Regions from separate parts of the Streptomyces sp. MMS24-W38 genome, predicted to be linked through region 4. Evidence: riboswitches for the same ligand, from Rfam matches in the RefSeq annotation. Region 4 holds a riboswitch; each other region holds the start of a gene.
The links. A riboswitch is a leader RNA that binds a small molecule or an ion and turns the genes downstream of it on or off. The one in region 4 is predicted to bind cobalamin.
Positions count from the first base shown of each region.

Region 1: another riboswitch for cobalamin. It lies ahead of AC6F7H_RS07210 (ribonucleoside-diphosphate reductase subunit alpha); the one in region 4 lies ahead of AC6F7H_RS26300 (FecCD family ABC transporter permease).
Region 2: another riboswitch for cobalamin. It lies ahead of AC6F7H_RS03700 (energy-coupling factor ABC transporter permease); the one in region 4 lies ahead of AC6F7H_RS26300 (FecCD family ABC transporter permease).
Region 3: another riboswitch for cobalamin. It lies ahead of AC6F7H_RS23050 (cobalamin biosynthesis protein); the one in region 4 lies ahead of AC6F7H_RS26300 (FecCD family ABC transporter permease).

Region 1 is NZ_JCBCPP010000001.1:1,873,985-1,877,952, forward strand. It holds gene AC6F7H_RS07190 (GntR family transcriptional regulator) at 1-100, shown strand, start outside; gene AC6F7H_RS07195 (DUF3311 domain-containing protein) at 267-533, shown strand; gene mctP (monocarboxylate uptake permease MctP) at 530-2,158, shown strand; gene AC6F7H_RS07205 (GNAT family N-acetyltransferase) at 2,241-2,747, shown strand; cobalamin riboswitch at 2,763-2,957, shown strand; gene AC6F7H_RS07210 (ribonucleoside-diphosphate reductase subunit alpha) at 3,083-3,968, shown strand, end outside.
Region 2 is NZ_JCBCPP010000001.1:1,071,607-1,075,574, reverse strand. It holds gene AC6F7H_RS03715 (energy-coupling factor ABC transporter ATP-binding protein) at 1-588, opposite strand, end outside; gene cbiQ (cobalt ECF transporter T component CbiQ) at 585-1,334, opposite strand; gene AC6F7H_RS03705 (energy-coupling factor ABC transporter substrate-binding protein) at 1,341-1,703, opposite strand; gene AC6F7H_RS03700 (energy-coupling factor ABC transporter permease) at 1,700-2,407, opposite strand; cobalamin riboswitch at 2,438-2,647, opposite strand; gene AC6F7H_RS03695 (ABC transporter substrate-binding protein) at 2,825-3,968, shown strand, end outside.
Region 3 is NZ_JCBCPP010000001.1:5,292,305-5,296,272, forward strand. It holds gene AC6F7H_RS23050 (cobalamin biosynthesis protein) at 1-950, opposite strand, end outside; cobalamin riboswitch at 1,076-1,214, opposite strand; gene AC6F7H_RS23055 (hypothetical protein) at 1,366-1,587, opposite strand; gene AC6F7H_RS23060 (inorganic phosphate transporter) at 1,619-2,881, opposite strand; gene AC6F7H_RS23065 (class II aldolase/adducin family protein) at 3,123-3,791, shown strand; gene AC6F7H_RS23070 (alpha/beta hydrolase) at 3,853-3,968, shown strand, end outside.
Region 4 is NZ_JCBCPP010000001.1:5,998,713-6,002,680, forward strand. It holds gene AC6F7H_RS26290 (hypothetical protein) at 1-689, opposite strand, end outside; gene AC6F7H_RS26295 (VOC family protein) at 978-1,451, shown strand; cobalamin riboswitch at 1,518-1,638, shown strand; gene AC6F7H_RS26300 (FecCD family ABC transporter permease) at 1,741-2,850, shown strand; gene AC6F7H_RS26305 (ABC transporter ATP-binding protein) at 2,850-3,635, shown strand; gene AC6F7H_RS26310 (ABC transporter substrate-binding protein) at 3,651-3,968, shown strand, end outside.

The DNA of each region.
Region 1 (3,968 bases), 4.1 Mb from region 4:
CTCCCGCGACCGGGACGGGCAGCCGGTGGAGTGGGTGCGGTCGGTGTACCGGGGCGACCGGTACAAGTTCGTCGCCCGCCTGAAGCGCCCCCAGGACTGAGCCCCGGAGGGATTGGCGGGGGTTTCACCGGAGATTCCGCCGCTGTCCGGGCGAGGTTCCGTGGAGTTTAAGTACGTAATCCCCGCGAGGGGTTCCGTCCCGGTCCGCCGCGACCTAGATTTCCTGCGCGTCAAACAGGCGATCAGCGAGGGGACGGAACCGTTCTATGTCGCAAGCCCCAGAAACCAGCAGATGGCCGGTGGTGACGCCGATGCGCGCCGTCATCACCGTCTGCCTCCTGGCACCGTTCGTGGCCCTGATGTGGGTCGGCTCGTACGCGAAGACCGACCCCGTCCTCATCGGCATCCCGTTCTTCTACTGGTACCAGATGCTGTGGGTGCCGGTCTCCGCCTTGCTGACGATGACCGCGTACAAGCTGTGGCAGCGTGACCAGCGCGCCCGCGCGGCCGCGAAGGGCGGTGCTCAGCGGTGAACGACGGCGTGAACGGCGTGGCACTCGCCGTCTTCATCTTCTTCTTCGTCCTCGTCACGGTGATGGGCTTTCTGGCCGCCCGCTGGCGCAAGGCCGCGAACGAGCACAGCCTCGACGAATGGGGCCTGGGCGGGCGGTCGTTCGGCACCTGGGTCACCTGGTTCCTGCTCGGTGGCGACCTGTACACGGCGTACACCTTCGTGGCCGTACCGGCGGCGATCTACGCGGCCGGCGCGGCAGGCTTCTTCGCGGTGCCGTACACGGTCCTCGTGTACCCACTGATCTTCACCTTCCTGCCCCGGCTGTGGTCGGTTTCGCACAAGCACGGCTATGTGACGACGTCCGACTTCGTGCGCGGGCGGTTCGGCTCCAAGGGGCTGTCGCTGGCGGTGGCGCTCACCGGCATCCTGGCGACGATGCCGTACATCGCGCTCCAACTGGTCGGCATCCAGGCGGTGCTGGACGTGATGGGGGTCGGCGGCGGGGAGAGCACCCACTGGTTCGTCAAGGACCTGCCGCTGCTGATCGCCTTCGGTGTGCTGGCGGCGTACACGTACTCGTCGGGTCTGCGGGCCCCCGCGCTGATCGCGTTCGTGAAGGACACGCTGATCTATCTCGTGATCGCGGTGGCGATCATCTACATCCCGATCAAGTTGGGCGGCTTCGACGCCGTCTTCGCCAAGGCGAGCGAGGCGTACAGCGAGACCAACCCGGCCACGGGCGCGCCGCGCGGTTCGCTGGTGCCGGGCGAGGCGGGGCAGTGGACTTACGCCACGCTGGCGTTGGGCTCGGCGCTCGCGCTGTTCATGTACCCGCACTCGATCACCGCGACGCTGTCCTCGCGCAGCCGTGAGGTGATCCGCCGCAACACCACGCTCCTGCCGCTGTACTCACTGATGCTGGGCCTGCTGGCGCTGCTCGGTTTCATGGCGATCGCGGCCGGGGTCGATGTCAGCAACGGGCAGCTGGCGATCCCGCAGTTGTTCGAGAACATGTTCCCGGACTGGTTCGCCGGTGTGGCCTTCGCGGCGATCGGCATCGGTGCGCTGGTGCCGGCAGCGATCATGTCGATCGCGGCCGCGAACCTGTTCACCCGCAACATCTACAAGGACTTCCTCAAGCCCGACGCGACACCGGCGCAGGAGACCAAGGTCTCCAAGGTGGTCTCGCTGCTGGTGAAGGTGGGTGCGCTGGTCTTCGTTCTCACCATGGACAAGACGGTCGCCATCAACTTCCAGCTGCTCGGCGGCATCTGGATCCTGCAGACCTTCCCCGCCCTGGTGGGCGGCCTGTTCACCCGCTGGTTCCACCGCTGGGCGCTGCTCGGCGGCTGGGCGGTCGGCATGATCTACGGCACGGTCGCGGCGTACGGGGTGGCCTCGCCGACGCAGAAGCACTTCGGCGGTTCGTCGGACGCGATCCCGGGCATCGGCGAGATCGGCTACATCGGTCTCACCGCGTTCGTGCTCAACGCCCTGGTGACGATCGCCCTGACGTTCGCCCTGAGGGCGGCCAAGGCCCCCGAGGGCATCGACGAGACCCGGCCGCAGGACTACACGGCGGACGCGGGCGACCCGGGTGTCAGCACGGAGCTGCCCCTGGACACGGCGGAGAGCAAGCACTGACGCCGTACAGGCGCGCTCGGGCAGCGTGCCGCCGGAGAAAAATCGGCGGCCCGCTGCCCCGCTCGTCGGGCACACTCGCACCATGGACACCATGATCCGGCCGGTGCAGCCCGACGAGTACAAGACGCTGGGTGAGATCACCGCGCAGGCCTATCTGGAGGACGGTCTGCTCGACTTCGGGGAGAACGACCCGTACCTCGGTGAGCTCAGGGACGTCGCCAAGCGGGCCGCCGCCGCCGAGGTGCTGGTCGCCGTGAACGGCGGCCAGGTGATCGGTGGAGTGACGTTCGTTCCGGACGGCGGGCCCATGGCCGACCTGGCCGGGCCCGGCGAGGCCGAGATCCGGATGCTCGTGGTCGCCCGTGCGGCCCGGGGCCGCGGAGTGGGGGAGGCCCTCGTCCGCACCTGTGTCGACCGGGCGCGGGCCGCGCAGGGGTGTGTGGGGGTCGTGCTGTCGACCCAGCGGATGATGCACTCCGCCCACCGCATCTACGAACGTCTCGGCTTCGCCCGCACCCCCGAGCGGGACTGGAACCCGGTTCCGCACCTGGACGACATCAACCTTCTCTCCTACACGTTGGCGTTCTGACCCCACCGCGACACAAGATATGGGTCCGCTGGCGGCACACGGCACAAGATGTATGCTCATACTTGCTGTCGCCGCAGGGGAATCCGGTGTGAATCCGGAACTGTCCCGCAACGGTGTACTTGTGCGTGTCCGCGTTTTCTGCGTTTTCCGCGTTTTCCGCGTTCCCGCACGGGCTTCAGTCCGAGGACCTGCCGACAGTGCGCCCGGCCGTCCGGTCCGGGTGCCTGACGTCCGGGCCTCGTGGAATGGGCCGGTGGACGCGAGGTGCGTGCGCGCGCCCGTGTGCTGCCCCCTGCCCTCGACGAGGCCCCGTGCCGAGCGAGGGAGAGCCCCACGTGACCATCGCGCCAGCCGATCCGGCTTCAGCGGTCGACGTGACCGACATGAGCGACGTGAGCGACGGCCCCGGTGCCGCGCTGCTGCGGACCCTGACCGAGCTGACCGCCGACCTCCAGGGCGCCGACCCCGGCCGGGTCGCCGCCGCCGCGCTGCGCGGCCGGTCCGCCCATGCGGACGAGACCGAGCTGCGGGAGCTGGCCACCGAGGCGGCGGCCGGGCTCATCTCCGAGGACCCCGCCTACTCCCGGCTCGCCGCACGACTGCTGACGCTCGGCATCCGTGCCGAGGCCGCCTCGCAGGGTGTCACGTCGTTCACCTCCTCGATCTCGACGGGACACCGCGAGGGCCTCGTCGCGGACCGGACCGCCGAGTTCGTCGTGCTGCACGCGGCCCGTCTCGACGCGCTGATCGACCCCGGCGCGGACGATCGTTTCGGCTACTTCGGCCTGCGCACCCTGCACAGCCGCTATCTGCTGCGGCATCCGGTCACCCGCAAGGTCGTCGAGACACCGCAGCACTTCCTGCTGCGGGTCGCCGCCGGTCTCGCCGAGAACGGCGCCCCCCGCTCGGTGGACGAAGTCGCCGCGCTGTACGGCCTGATGAGCCGCCTGGAGTACCTTCCCTCCTCCCCCACCCTGTTCAACTCCGGTACCCGACACCCCCAGATGTCGTCCTGCTACCTCCTCGACTCCCCCAAGGACGAGCTGGACTCCCTCTACGACCGCTACCACCAGGTGGCCCGCCTCTCCAAGCACGCCGGCGGCATCGGCCTGTCCTACTCCCGCGTCCGCTCGCGCGGTTCGCTGATCCGAGGCACCAACGGGCACTCAGGCGGCATCGTCCCGTTCCTGAAGACCCTGGACTCCTCGGTCGCCGCCGTGA
Region 2 (3,968 bases), 4.9 Mb from region 4:
GACGACCGTGGTGCCGTTCGCGCGCAGCCCGTCGAGGGTGGCGAGCAGCCGCTCCTGGCCGTCGGGGTCGAGCCCCGCCGTCGGTTCGTCCAGGATCAGGACCCGGGGCCGCATGGCGACCGCGCCCGCGATCGCCGTCCGCTTGCGCTGCCCGTAGGACAGCAGGTGCGTGGGCCGGTCGGCGAGGGCGGTGATGTCCAGCGCCGCCAGCGCCTCCGTCACCCGCGCCCGCACCTCCGCGTCGGACAGCCCGAGATTCAGCGGTCCGAACGACACGTCCTGGCCCACGGACGCCGCGAACAGTTGGTCGTCGGGGTCCTGCACCACCAGCTGCACGGTCGTCCGCAGCCGGGTCAGCCCCTTGCGGTCGTACCGGACGGGTCGCCCCGCCACGGTCAACTCGCCCGCACCCGGCCGCAGTCCACCGCTCAGCAACCGCATCAGCGTCGTCTTGCCGCTGCCGTTGCGGCCCAGCAGGGCGAGCGCACGCCCCTCCCGCACCTCGAAGTCGAGGCCGGTGAGCACGGCCGGGCCGTCCTCGTACGCGAACGACGCGCCCCGCAGGGCGACCAGTGCGGGCCCGCTCATGACAGGGGTCCTTCCAGGACGAGGGTGAGGACGGCCAGCGCGACAAGCAGCACCACGCTCCCGGCCGTGAAACGGACGGAGACCCGGGCCTCCGGCACCAGCACGCGCAGCGTGCCGTCGTAGCCGCGTCCGGCGAGCCCCGTCTGCAGCCGCGCCGCCCGGTCGAAGGACCGGACGAACGCGGTCGCGCCGAGCCCGCCCAGCGAACGCCAGGTCGCCGCACGGGTGGTGTGCCCGAGCCGGGCCGCCTGCGCCTCCCGGACCCGGCGCACCGAGTCGAGCAGCAGGAAACTCATCCGGTACGTCACCAGCGCCACATCGACGAGGGGAGCGGGCACCCCGGCCCGTACCAGGCGCGGCAGCAGATCCGACATCGGCGTGGTGAAGGCGAACAGCAGCACCCCGAGGGAGGCCGCCGAGGTGCGCAGCAGCAACTCCCCGGCACGCAAAGGCCCGTCGTCGGCCCAGGCCACGAACCCTCCCGGCCCGCCCACCCGCACCAGCAGCGTGAGCGCCCCGGTCACGCAGAAGCCCAGCGGCACCCGGTAGGCACGCCACAGTCGCCGGCCCGGCACCCTGGCCGGGCCCAGCAGCACCGTGAGCGCGGTCAGCAGCACCAGGGCCGCTCCCGGCCAGGGCGGCAGCGAGATCGCCAGCACGGTGAGCCCCAGCCCGAGCACGGCCTTGTCCACGGGATGACGGCGGCGCCAGCGACTGCTGTGCGCCGCCGCGTCGATCGGCAGCACGGGGGATCAGCCCCCGGGACCCGCGGGGGCCGCGTCCTCGGCGTCCGCCTCGGTGCCGACCCCTCGCGCCCGTTCCGCCCCCTGCCGGCGCCCCCGCCGCAGCCCGAAGTAGTACGCGAGCACGCCCGCGCCGATCGCCGCCTGGAGGGCGAACAGCGCCGACTCGATCTCCCCGGACGGCGGTTCGTACAGCGGCGAGAACCACGGCTCGTAATCCGGGTCGATCTCGGTGATCGCTGTCTCCGCCTCCGCGTCGGCGCCCGCGAACGGCTCCTCCTTGTGGTCGCCGAGCCCAAGGGCCAGCGGCACCACGGCGAGCACGGCCACCAGAAGCAGCAACAGGGAGTTGATCTTCGCGTCACGGCTCATCGGGCCACCGCCTCGCCCGCGCCCGCCGACTTCTTCCCGATCCCGGCCACCAGCACCCCGAGCCGGGTCAGTTCGCCCTTGCTGGACTGCACCAGCATGCGCATCACCAGCACCGTCAGCAGCCCCTCGCTCACCGCGAGCGGGATCTGCGTGACGGCGAAGATGGAGCCGAACTTGCCGAGCGCGCCCAGGAATCCGCTGCCCGGGTCGGGGAAGGCGAGCGCCAACTGCACACTCGTCACGCAGTACGTCGACAGGTCGGCGACGAACGCTCCGCAGAACACCGCGGCCATCAGCGGCGCCCCGTACCGCCGCGCCAGCCGGTAGACCCCGTACCCCGCCCACGGCCCGACGACCGCCATCGAGAAGACGTTGGCGCCGAGCGTGGTCAGCCCGCCGTGGGCGAGCAACAGGGCCTGGAACAGCAGGGTGATGGTGCCCAGCACCGCCATGACCGGCGGCCGGAACAGGATGGCGCCCAGCCCGGTGCCGGTGGGATGGGAGCAACTCCCGGTCACCGAGGGAAGTTTCAGTGCGGACAGAACGAAGGTGAACGCTCCCGACGCCCCCAGCAGCAGCGTGCTCTCGGGATGTTCCCTGACCTCACGGGTGAGCGACCGGGCTCCGTGGACGACGAACGGCGCCGACGCGACGCCCCAGGCGACCGCGTGCGCCGGCGGTAGAAAACCCTCGGCTATGTGCATGGCTCAGCAGACCCTCTCCAGCACCTCGTGGATGGTTGACGCGCCTTGGCCGGTCTCCTGGCTGACGGGTACCACCGCCCGTGCTCCGCCTTCCCGGGTCCGAGGTGGACCCAGTGGCTGCCTTTCGGTCCTGTCGAGGGGACAGGGCCTGGGGCCGGAGCCGGACTTCCCGATCACAGTGGCGAGGGCCGCACCGGCATCACACCGGATTTCCCGTTCACCAAGGCGAGGCGACACTAGACCCCGTCCCGGCCCGCTGACAAGCAGTCCCCGGGGGCGCGCGGACGGCGCTCCGCGGCTCGCGCCCCGCGGACCCGGCCCGCCGAAGCGCGGGAATGAGGGGAGGGGGTCCTGGGCAGAACTCTGCTGCAACTAATATGCAACAACGAGATCCGGGCAGCAAAGGTGTGAGACTCGATGACGACCCGACGAATAAAGGGTGCCGCCCTCGCGGCGACCATGGCCGCCGCGGTCGCCGCGTGCTCGGCGCCCGGCGGCGGCACGGACGGCGCCGCGGGCGGCGGGTCCGCCGACTCCGTGGTGATCGGGGTCGGCTCCGAGCCGGACACCTTGAGCCCGCTCCTCGGCTACGGCAAGGACGGCAACTCCAAGATCTTCGACGGGCTGCTCGCCCGGGACGCCGACCTGGAACTCGAGCCCGCCCTCGCGAAGGCGCTCCCCGAGGTCGCCGACGACGGCCGCACCTACACCTACACCCTGCGCCCCGGCGTGAAGTTCAGCGACGGCGAATCCCTCACCGCCGAAGACGTCGTCTACACGTACGAAACGGTCCTCGACGACAAGACCAACAACACCGCCAAGAGCGAACTCGACGCCGTCAAGGAGGTCCGGGCGGACGGCGACGACAAGGTCGTCTTCACCCTCAAGTACCCCTACGCCGCCTTCCCGGCCCGCACCGTCCTGCCCATCGTCCCCGAGCACGTCGCCGGCGAGCAGGACCCCAACACCGGCGCCTTCAACACCGAGCCGATCGGCACCGGACCGTACGTCCTCACCGGCTGGAGCAAGGGCGAGAAGCTCACCTTCAAGGCCAACCCGGACTACTGGGGCGGCGCCCCGAAGGTGAAGAAGCTCACCATGGCGATCATCGCCGACGACGACGTCCGCGCCACCCGGCTGCGCTCCGGCGACCTCGACGGCGCGACCCTCCCGCCCAACCTCGCCGCCACCTTCAAGAACGACGACGCCCGCAAGACGTACCAGGCCACCACCTACGACTTCCGCGCCGTCACCCTCCCCACCGGGAACAAGATCACCGGCGACACCACGATCCGCCGCGCCCTCGACCTCGCCGTGGACCGCCAGGCCATGGTCGACAAGATCCTCGCCGGCGCCGGCCGCCCCGCCTACGGGCCGCTGCCCCTCGACGACCCCTGGTACGCCAAGGACATCGAACGCCCCCGGGACCTCGCCGAGGCCAAGAAGATCCTCGACCGCGACGGCTGGAAGGCCGGCCAGGACGGCATCCGCGCCAAGGACGGCGCCCGCGCCGCCTTCACCCTCTTCTACCCCTCCGGCGACAAGGTCCGCCAGGACCACG
Region 3 (3,968 bases), 710 kb from region 4:
CTGCGCCCCTTCCCGACGATCCGCGCGGCGACGATCCGCGCGGCGGCACCGACGCCGAGCGCCAGCCAGCCGACGCGCCGCGAGAGCCGTACCGCCCTTTCGATGTCCGCCACGGCCACGGGACGGCCGGCGCCGCCCAGGACGGGCCGGTGTTCGACCCGCCCGGCGTAGGACAGCGTTCCGCCGAGCCGCACGCCGAGCGCGCCCGCGAAGGACGCCTCCACGGGGCCGGCGTTGGGGCTGGGGTGCTTCGCGGCATCCGCACGCCACGCCCGGACGGCGCCCCGCGGGTCCGGCCCGGCGACCGCGGCGAGTACGGCGGTCAGCCGCGCCCCGGGCCACCCGGTGACGTCGTCGAGGCGGGCGGAGGCCCAGCCGTAGCGCCGGTACCGGGGGGACTTGTGGCCGACCATGGCGTCCAGGGTGTTGACGGCCCGGAACCCGAGCAGTCCCGGCACCCCGGCGACGGCGCCCCACACCAGGGCGCCCACCACGGCGTCGGAGGTGTTCTCGGCGACGGACTCCACCACCGCGCGGGCGATCCCGTCGGCGTCCAGCGCCTGCGGGTCCCGCCCGCACAGGTGCGGCAGCCGCGCCCGCGCCGCATCGAGGTCCCCGGCCTGAAGGGCCTGCCCGATGGTGCGGGCCTCGGCCGCCAGCGACGTCCCGCCGACGACGGCCCAGGTGGCGGCGCCGGTCAGGGCGACCGAGGCGGCGGGGGAGGACCGTACGCACCGGGTGGCAAGGCTCCCCAGGGCGACGGCCCCGCCGACGCAGACGGCGGTGTGCAACGCGCCCCGGCCGCGGTCGTCCCGCCACAGCATCCGTTCCACGGCAGCCGCGGCCCGCCCGAAAGCGGCGACCGGATGTCCCTGGCGGGGATCGCCGAGGAGCAGGTCGCCGAGGAGGCCGGCGGCGGCGCCGTACGCGAACTCGCGATCGGCACCCATGGGTTCAGCCGGTGGGGGATCCGGTGGAAACGTCCGCCCCGAGCCGGGGTGGGGCGTCGCTGGTCGACCTCGACGGGCAGCCGGGCATGGCGATATGTCCTCACTCAGGGTGTCCGCGCCCTGGTTCGACGAGACCGGCGGTGAGAGTTCCTGGCTCCCGGGGTGTTCACCCCGGTGACAGTGGCGGGACCGCGCCGGACTTCCACCGGCTTCCTCTCCTGCCGCCGCATTGGCATCGGGCAGTCCACCACGGTCCGGAAGAACCGTCAACCTGCCTTTGACCTGCGAGGCTGAAGTGTGCTGAGGCCCACAGAGGGGTTCCGGTGGGGGAACGCGAACGGGCGGTGCGGGGCGCGAAGCCCCGCACCGCCCGTCGGACGGAGACGGCTCTGATCAGGCCGTGATCAGGTCAGGATCAGGCCATGATCAGATAGATCCCGTACGCCACTGCCGCCGTGCAGGCCGCGAAGCAGGCGTAGGCGCCGGTGACCGCCAGGGCCGCGGACCGGCCCTGGGCCGCGGCCCGCTCGTGGCGGGACAGGCCGACGATGCCGAGGGTGAACAGGGCCACCAGGGCCACGGTGACCACGAGGCTGACGCCGAAGACGGAACCGAGGGCCGCCCAGTCGATCTTCATGGTGCTCTTCTTCCTTCGTACCGGGGCGCGGTCAGACGGTGGTCTTGGCGGCCGGGTCGGTGGCGGCCGGGGCCGGGATGGTGGCCGAGAGGTCTTCGGCCGGGCTGCCGGCCGGGGGCGGGGTCACCGCGGCCATGGCGGCGGTCACCACGCCGGCCGGCTCCTCGGCGGTGGCGGCCGAACCGTCGGCGGCATCGTGGTCGTTGACGTTGGTGTGGTCGACGACCTCCCGCCGGGAGATCTTCCAGATCGCCGCGCTGGAGGCGACCAGGAAGACGGCGACGACGGCGGTGCCCCAGCTGCCGGCCCGGCAGACCAGCTCGGCGATGGCCCCGACCAGGGCCGCCGCCGGCAGCGTCAGGCCCCAGGCGACGAACATCCGGGTGGCCGTCGACCAGCGGACGACACCGCCCGTGCGGCCCAGGCCCGCACCCATCACGGCACCGGAGACCGAGTGCGTGGTGGAGAGGGAGAAACCGAGGTGGGAGGAGGCCAGGATGACCGTCGCGGCGCTGGTCTGGGCGGCGAAGCCCTGCTGCGGCTGGAGGTCCGTCAGGCCCTTGCCCATCGTGCGGATGATGCGCCAGCCGCCGAGGTAGGTGCCGAGCGCGATGGCGACGCCCGCGGACACGATGACCCACAGGGGCGGGTCGGAGTCCGGGGCGAGGGTGCCGCCGGCGACCAGGGCCAGGGTGATGATGCCCATCGTCTTCTGCGCGTCGTTGGTGCCGTGGGCCAGCGAGACGAGGCCGGCGGAGGCGATCTGACCCGCCCGGTAGCCCTTCTCGGACGCCTTGCCGTCGGCCTTCTTGCCCAGACGGTAGGTCAGCCGCGTCGCGAACATCGCGGCGAGGCCGGCGACCAGCGGCGCGGCGATCGCGGGGATCAGCACCTTGGTGACCAGGGCGTCACCGTGCACCGCGCCGAAGCCCGCCGAGGCGACGGTGGCGCCGATCAGACCGCCCATCAGGGCGTGCGAGGAGCTGGACGGCAGACCGACCAGCCAGGTCAGGAGGTTCCAGAGGATCGCGCCGACCAGTGCGGCGAAGATGACCTCGGGACGGATGCCGGCCTCGTCGACGAGGCCTTTGGAGATCGTGTTGGCGACCTCCACGGAGAGGAAGGCGCCCACCAGGTTCAGTGCGGCGGACATGGCCACCGCGACCTTGGGCTTGAGGGCACCGGTCGAAATGGTTGTCGCCATCGCGTTCGCGGTGTCGTGGAAACCGTTCGTGAAATCGAACGCGAGTGCGGTTACCACCACAATCGCGAGGATCAGCGAGAAGCTTTCCATTTACCCAGGCAATCGTTCGAAGTCATTGGCGCGTTGAACGTAGGTAACCTGAGTGAACGGAAGATGAACTGGGATGGGCGTCGGGATGACCGTGATGGGTGTGGCCGCTCCGTCGGACGGTCGTACGTCCACCACGGCCCGCCCGTGGCGGTGCGGCTGAAGGGCCGTGCTCCGTCGACGGGCGTTCGCGGCCGACCGCGGAGCCGTTGAAGAGACCTTCGTCACCCGGCAGGATCACGGCATGACCGAGCAGCGACGGGACGTGAGTGACGAGGAGACGCGCGCCTGGACCGGCCTCGTCGAGGCCGCCCGCCGGACCGTCTCCGACGGGCTCGTCGTCGGCACCTCCGGAAACGTCTCGGTGCGGGTCGGCTCGACCGTGCTGGTCACACCGTCGGGAGTGCCCTACGACCGGCTGACCCCGCACGACGTGACCGGTGTCGACCTCACCGGCCGGCAGGTCCTCGGCACCCTGGTCCCGACCAGCGAGCTGCCCATGCATCTCGCGGTGTACCGCACGACCGGAGCCCGCGCCGTGGTGCACACGCACGCCGTGCACGCGACGGCGGTCTCCACGCTCGTCGACGAACTCCCGCTCGTCCACTACATGGCCGCCGCGCTCGGCGGGCCCGTCCGGGTCGCCCCGTACGCGACGTACGGCACCGACGAGTTGGCCGAGCACATGCTGCGCGCCCTCGACGGCCGCACCGGCTGCCTCCTTCAGAACCACGGCACCCTCACCCACGGCACCACCCTCGACCAGGCCTATGACCGCACCGCCCAGCTGGAGTGGATGTGCAGGCTCTGGCTGACCGCCTCGTCCGTCCCGGGCCGCTCCCCGGCCCTCCTGTCGCCCGACCAGCTGGCGGAGGTCGCGGACCGCCTGCGGGGCTACGGGCAGCGCGACTGAGTCTCACTTCGGGCGGGACGTCCACTGGCCGGGTGACCGCTCCGCCGGGACACTGGGTTCCGTGCGCACTGTCAGAGCGACGGCCGCTGCCGTCACCGCCGTGATAGGTGCCGGAGCCGCCGCGGTGGCGGCCGGCCGGCTCGCCAGCGACGCGGCCCTCAAGGCGCCGCCGGGCAG
Region 4 (3,968 bases):
TCGCCGTGTCCGGCCTCTCGGGCCGCCGCCTCGACCAGGGTGAACAGGTGCCGCTGCAGGGGTACGTCGCCTGTCGCCGAGACGCGGTCCACGGCACGGAGCAGCATGTCACTGTCCCAGCCCGGCAGTGGGTGTCGGGCGAGCTCCCACTCCAGGTACTTGTTGTAGGGGCGGGGGCGACGGTCGAGAGCGAAGAGCAGCTCCAGCAGAAACCGAGTGCTGTCGGCGGCATCGAGGCGAGCGGCGAGAACCTGGCCGTCCCGGTGGTTCTTGACGGAGCGGTAGAGAGAGTTGGCATAGGCGTCGAGCCAGCCGCTGGAGTCCTGGAACGCCTCATCGGCACGCAGCCGAGCCTTGTCGGCGAGGATTCGGGCGATGCCTCCGTCGAGCCGGTCGAGCAGGACCTGGGCACGGGCGAGGCCGTAGCGTTCAGAACCGGGCATCCCGGCTGCACGGAACTCGGTGAGGGAGACGATGACGAGGTCGAGCAGGGCGGTGCGGTGGCCCGTGAACCGGGTGAGATCGGTCGTGGCGTCATCGGCGATGACCACGTAAAGGTCGTGGTCGGAGTGTGCTGTGATCATGCCGTCGTGGGCTCGGGAACCTTTGAGGACGAGGCCGACGACTGCTGGATCAGCGGCGGCGAGTTCGACGAACGCGTCGTGGGCGAGAGGCTGCTGAGCAGTCATGGGGTGGATCTCCGGTGAGGTGATGACGGGTATGCCTGCTGGGGCGGCCCCTGGTACGGGAGGCGCCCGGCACCGTCTGCGGCTGCACATGGCCGCCGCCCGGAAGATCAACGCACATCCGGACTCTATCGCCTGGCCGGGCCGTGGGACAGAGCGTTCGGGGAGTCGTCAGGCTGCTGCTTCCCGGTTGGCAGCAGCCCTCGACGAATGGCTGCGACCAGACGCCGCGCTCACCTCTTGGCCAGCCTGAGCGGTCGTGAACAGACGACAGCACCGACTGGGAGAGTCATGACAAGTAGGTTCACCGAGCCGGCCGTTGACTGCCACGATCCGGAGAGGCTCGCGGCCTTCTGGTGCGAGGTCCTGGACTTCGAGGTGATCGACCGGAGCGAGGGCGAGGTCGGGATCGGCTCCTGGGCGCCGACCGTCCAGGATGTTCGCGCCCGCCAGATGCCGCCCACCCCGCTGTTCATCCGGGTGCCCGAGGGCAAGACCGTGAAGAACCGGTTGCACCTCGACGTCAGCCCGATCGACGGCAGCACCGAGGACGAGGTGACCAGGCTGCTCGGCCTCGGCGCCGCCAAGGTGGGCGTGGGCCAGGGCTCAGACCGGAGCTGGGTGGTCACGGCCGACCCCGAGGGCAACGAGTTCGACGTCCTGCGCACCCCGGCACCGCGGAACCAGCTCGACCCTGCCGGGGATCCTGTAGCGGCACTCCCCACCGCCAGGCCGTTGACCAGGACAGATACAGAAGTCCGGTGAGAGTTCCAGGCCACCCCGGCGGAAGGTGATCTCCGCCACCACCGGCGGGGGTGTCCTGGTGGGCAGGCTAAGCTGCACGTGCCCCGCGGGGGAAGTCCGGTCGAATTCCGGCGCTGACCCGCAACGGTAGGCGGAGCCCGTCCGAGGTCCCGCAAGCCCGATCACCCGCGGTGCGAAGGCTCCTGTCAATCGCCGTGGACTGCGAAGAGGTGCTGCGCAGGGCGCCCCGCGCCCGGGGCCGCTCCTTCTGTTGCGCAGGGGCACGGCCTGAGGCGAAAGCGACCCGCCCGTGGCCACCACCCTCGAAACCGAACCTGCCAAGCCCGCGCACACGCCCCGTACCGGAGCCGGGGTCGCGTCCCCCCGGCGCGTTCCACTGCCCCTTCTCCTGATCGGCCTGGGCGCCGCTCTGCCCGTGTCCCTCGTCTGCGGGGTGGGGATCGGGGCGTCGGGGATCTCCTGGGGCGAGGTGCTGCACCATCTGTGGGCCGGGTCGACGGGCGGGTCCATAACCCCCGGCCAGGTGCCGGCGTACACCATCGTCTGGGAGCTGCGCTTTCCCCGGGCCGTGCTGGCCGCGATCGTCGGGGCCGGGCTGTCGGCCATCGGCGTCGCGGTGCAGGCCATGGTCCGCAACGCGCTCGCCGACCCGTACGTGCTGGGCATCTCCTCGGGTGCGGCCGTGGGTGCCAACGCCGTGCTCATCTTCGGAGCCTTCGGCGCGCTCGGCGTCTGGGCCCTGTCCACGGCGGCGTTCCTCTCCGCGCTTGTGGCCATGGTGCTGGTGTACGCGATCGCCCGTACCCCTCGCGGCCTGAGCCCGCTGCGACTTGTTCTGACGGGCACCGCGATGTTCTACGGTTTCTCGGCCGTCACCACGTTCATGGTGTTCGCGGCCGAGCGCGGTGAGGCGGCTCGTTCCGCGATGATGTGGCTGCTCGGCAGCCTCGGCGGCGCCGATTGGGCCTCCGTTCCGATCGCCGCGGGGGCGGTGCTCGGCGGCCTCGTCCACCTCGCGTGGTCGGCGCGCCGTCTGAACGCCCTGGCCATGGGCGACGAGACGGCCGCCGCGCTGGGGGTGGACCCGGGGAGGCTGCGCAAGGAGCTGTTCCTGGTCTCCGCGGCCGTCACGGGGGCGGTGGTGGCGGTGAGTGGGGCGATCGGCTTCGTCGGGCTGATGGTTCCGCACGCCGTACGGATGCTCGTCGGCGCCGACCACCGGCGGCTGCTGGCCGTCGCACCGCTCGCCGGAGCCGTCCTGCTGGTCTGGGTGGACATCCTGTCCCGCGTGGTGCTCGCACCGGTCGAACTGCCGGTGGGCGTCCTGACCGCGGCCATCGGCGTGCCGTGTTTCGTCCTGCTGATGCGCCGCCGTTCCTACACCTTCGGAGGCATGTGATGCGGGTCGACGTCGACGCACTGACCGTCGAGTCCGAGGGTGCCCGGCTGGTGGAAGAGGTCACGCTGGGGGCGGCCGAGGGGCAGCTGGTCGGTCTGGTCGGGCCCAACGGCAGCGGGAAATCGACCCTGTTGCGCTGTGTCTACCGGGCGCTGCGTCCCTCGGCCGGTACGGTCCGGCTCGGCGGTGAGGACCTGTACGCCATGAGTGCGCGTGAAAGTGCCCGTCGGGTGGCCGCACTGCCCCAGGAGTCGGTCACCGAATTCGATTTCACGGTCGCCGAGGTCGTGGCGATGGGACGGTTGCCGCACCAACGGTCGGCGGCCCGGGCCACCGATGAGGACCGCGGGGCGTGCGAGGCCGCGCTGGCGGGGGTCGGCGCCGGCCACCTCGCCGACCGTGGCTTCCTCACCCTCTCCGGCGGCGAGAGGCAGCGGGTCCTGATTGCCCGGGCGCTCGCCCAGCGACCCCGGGTGCTGGTGCTCGACGAGCCCACCAACCACCTGGACATCGCCCAGCAGCTGGAAGTGCTCGCCCTGGTGCGTGGCAGCGGGCTGACGGTGCTCACCGCGCTGCACGATCTCAACCTCGCCGCGCTCCACTGCGACCTGCTCCATGTCATCGACGGCGGCCGGATCGTCGCCTCCGGCGCTCCGCACGACGTGCTCACCCCCGAGCTGCTGGCCGAGGTCTTCGGCGTGCGGGCGCATCGCGTCCCGCATCCGGAGACCGGCGCCGTACAGCTGCTCTTCGACCGTCTCCTGCCCGCTCAGCCCACTACCTGAGGAGTCACCGCCAGCATGCCGCACCCGGTACGTCCCGCCGCACTCGCACTCGCCACGGCCCTGCTCCTCACCGGCTGCGGTGCGCAGGTCACCTCTCAGGAAGGGGAGAAGGACGGTTCCGCCGCCCGTGACGGCCACTATCCGGTGACCGTGGAGAACTGCGGCCAGAAGAAGACCTACGACAAAGCCCCTCAGCGCGTGGTCACCAACGACGTCGGCATCACCGAGATCATGTTCGCGCTCGGACTCGAGGGTCATATGGCGGGCTATGTGATGCCCGACGACAAGGGCGACCTCACGTCCGTTCCCTGGAAGGACGCCTACCAGAAGACC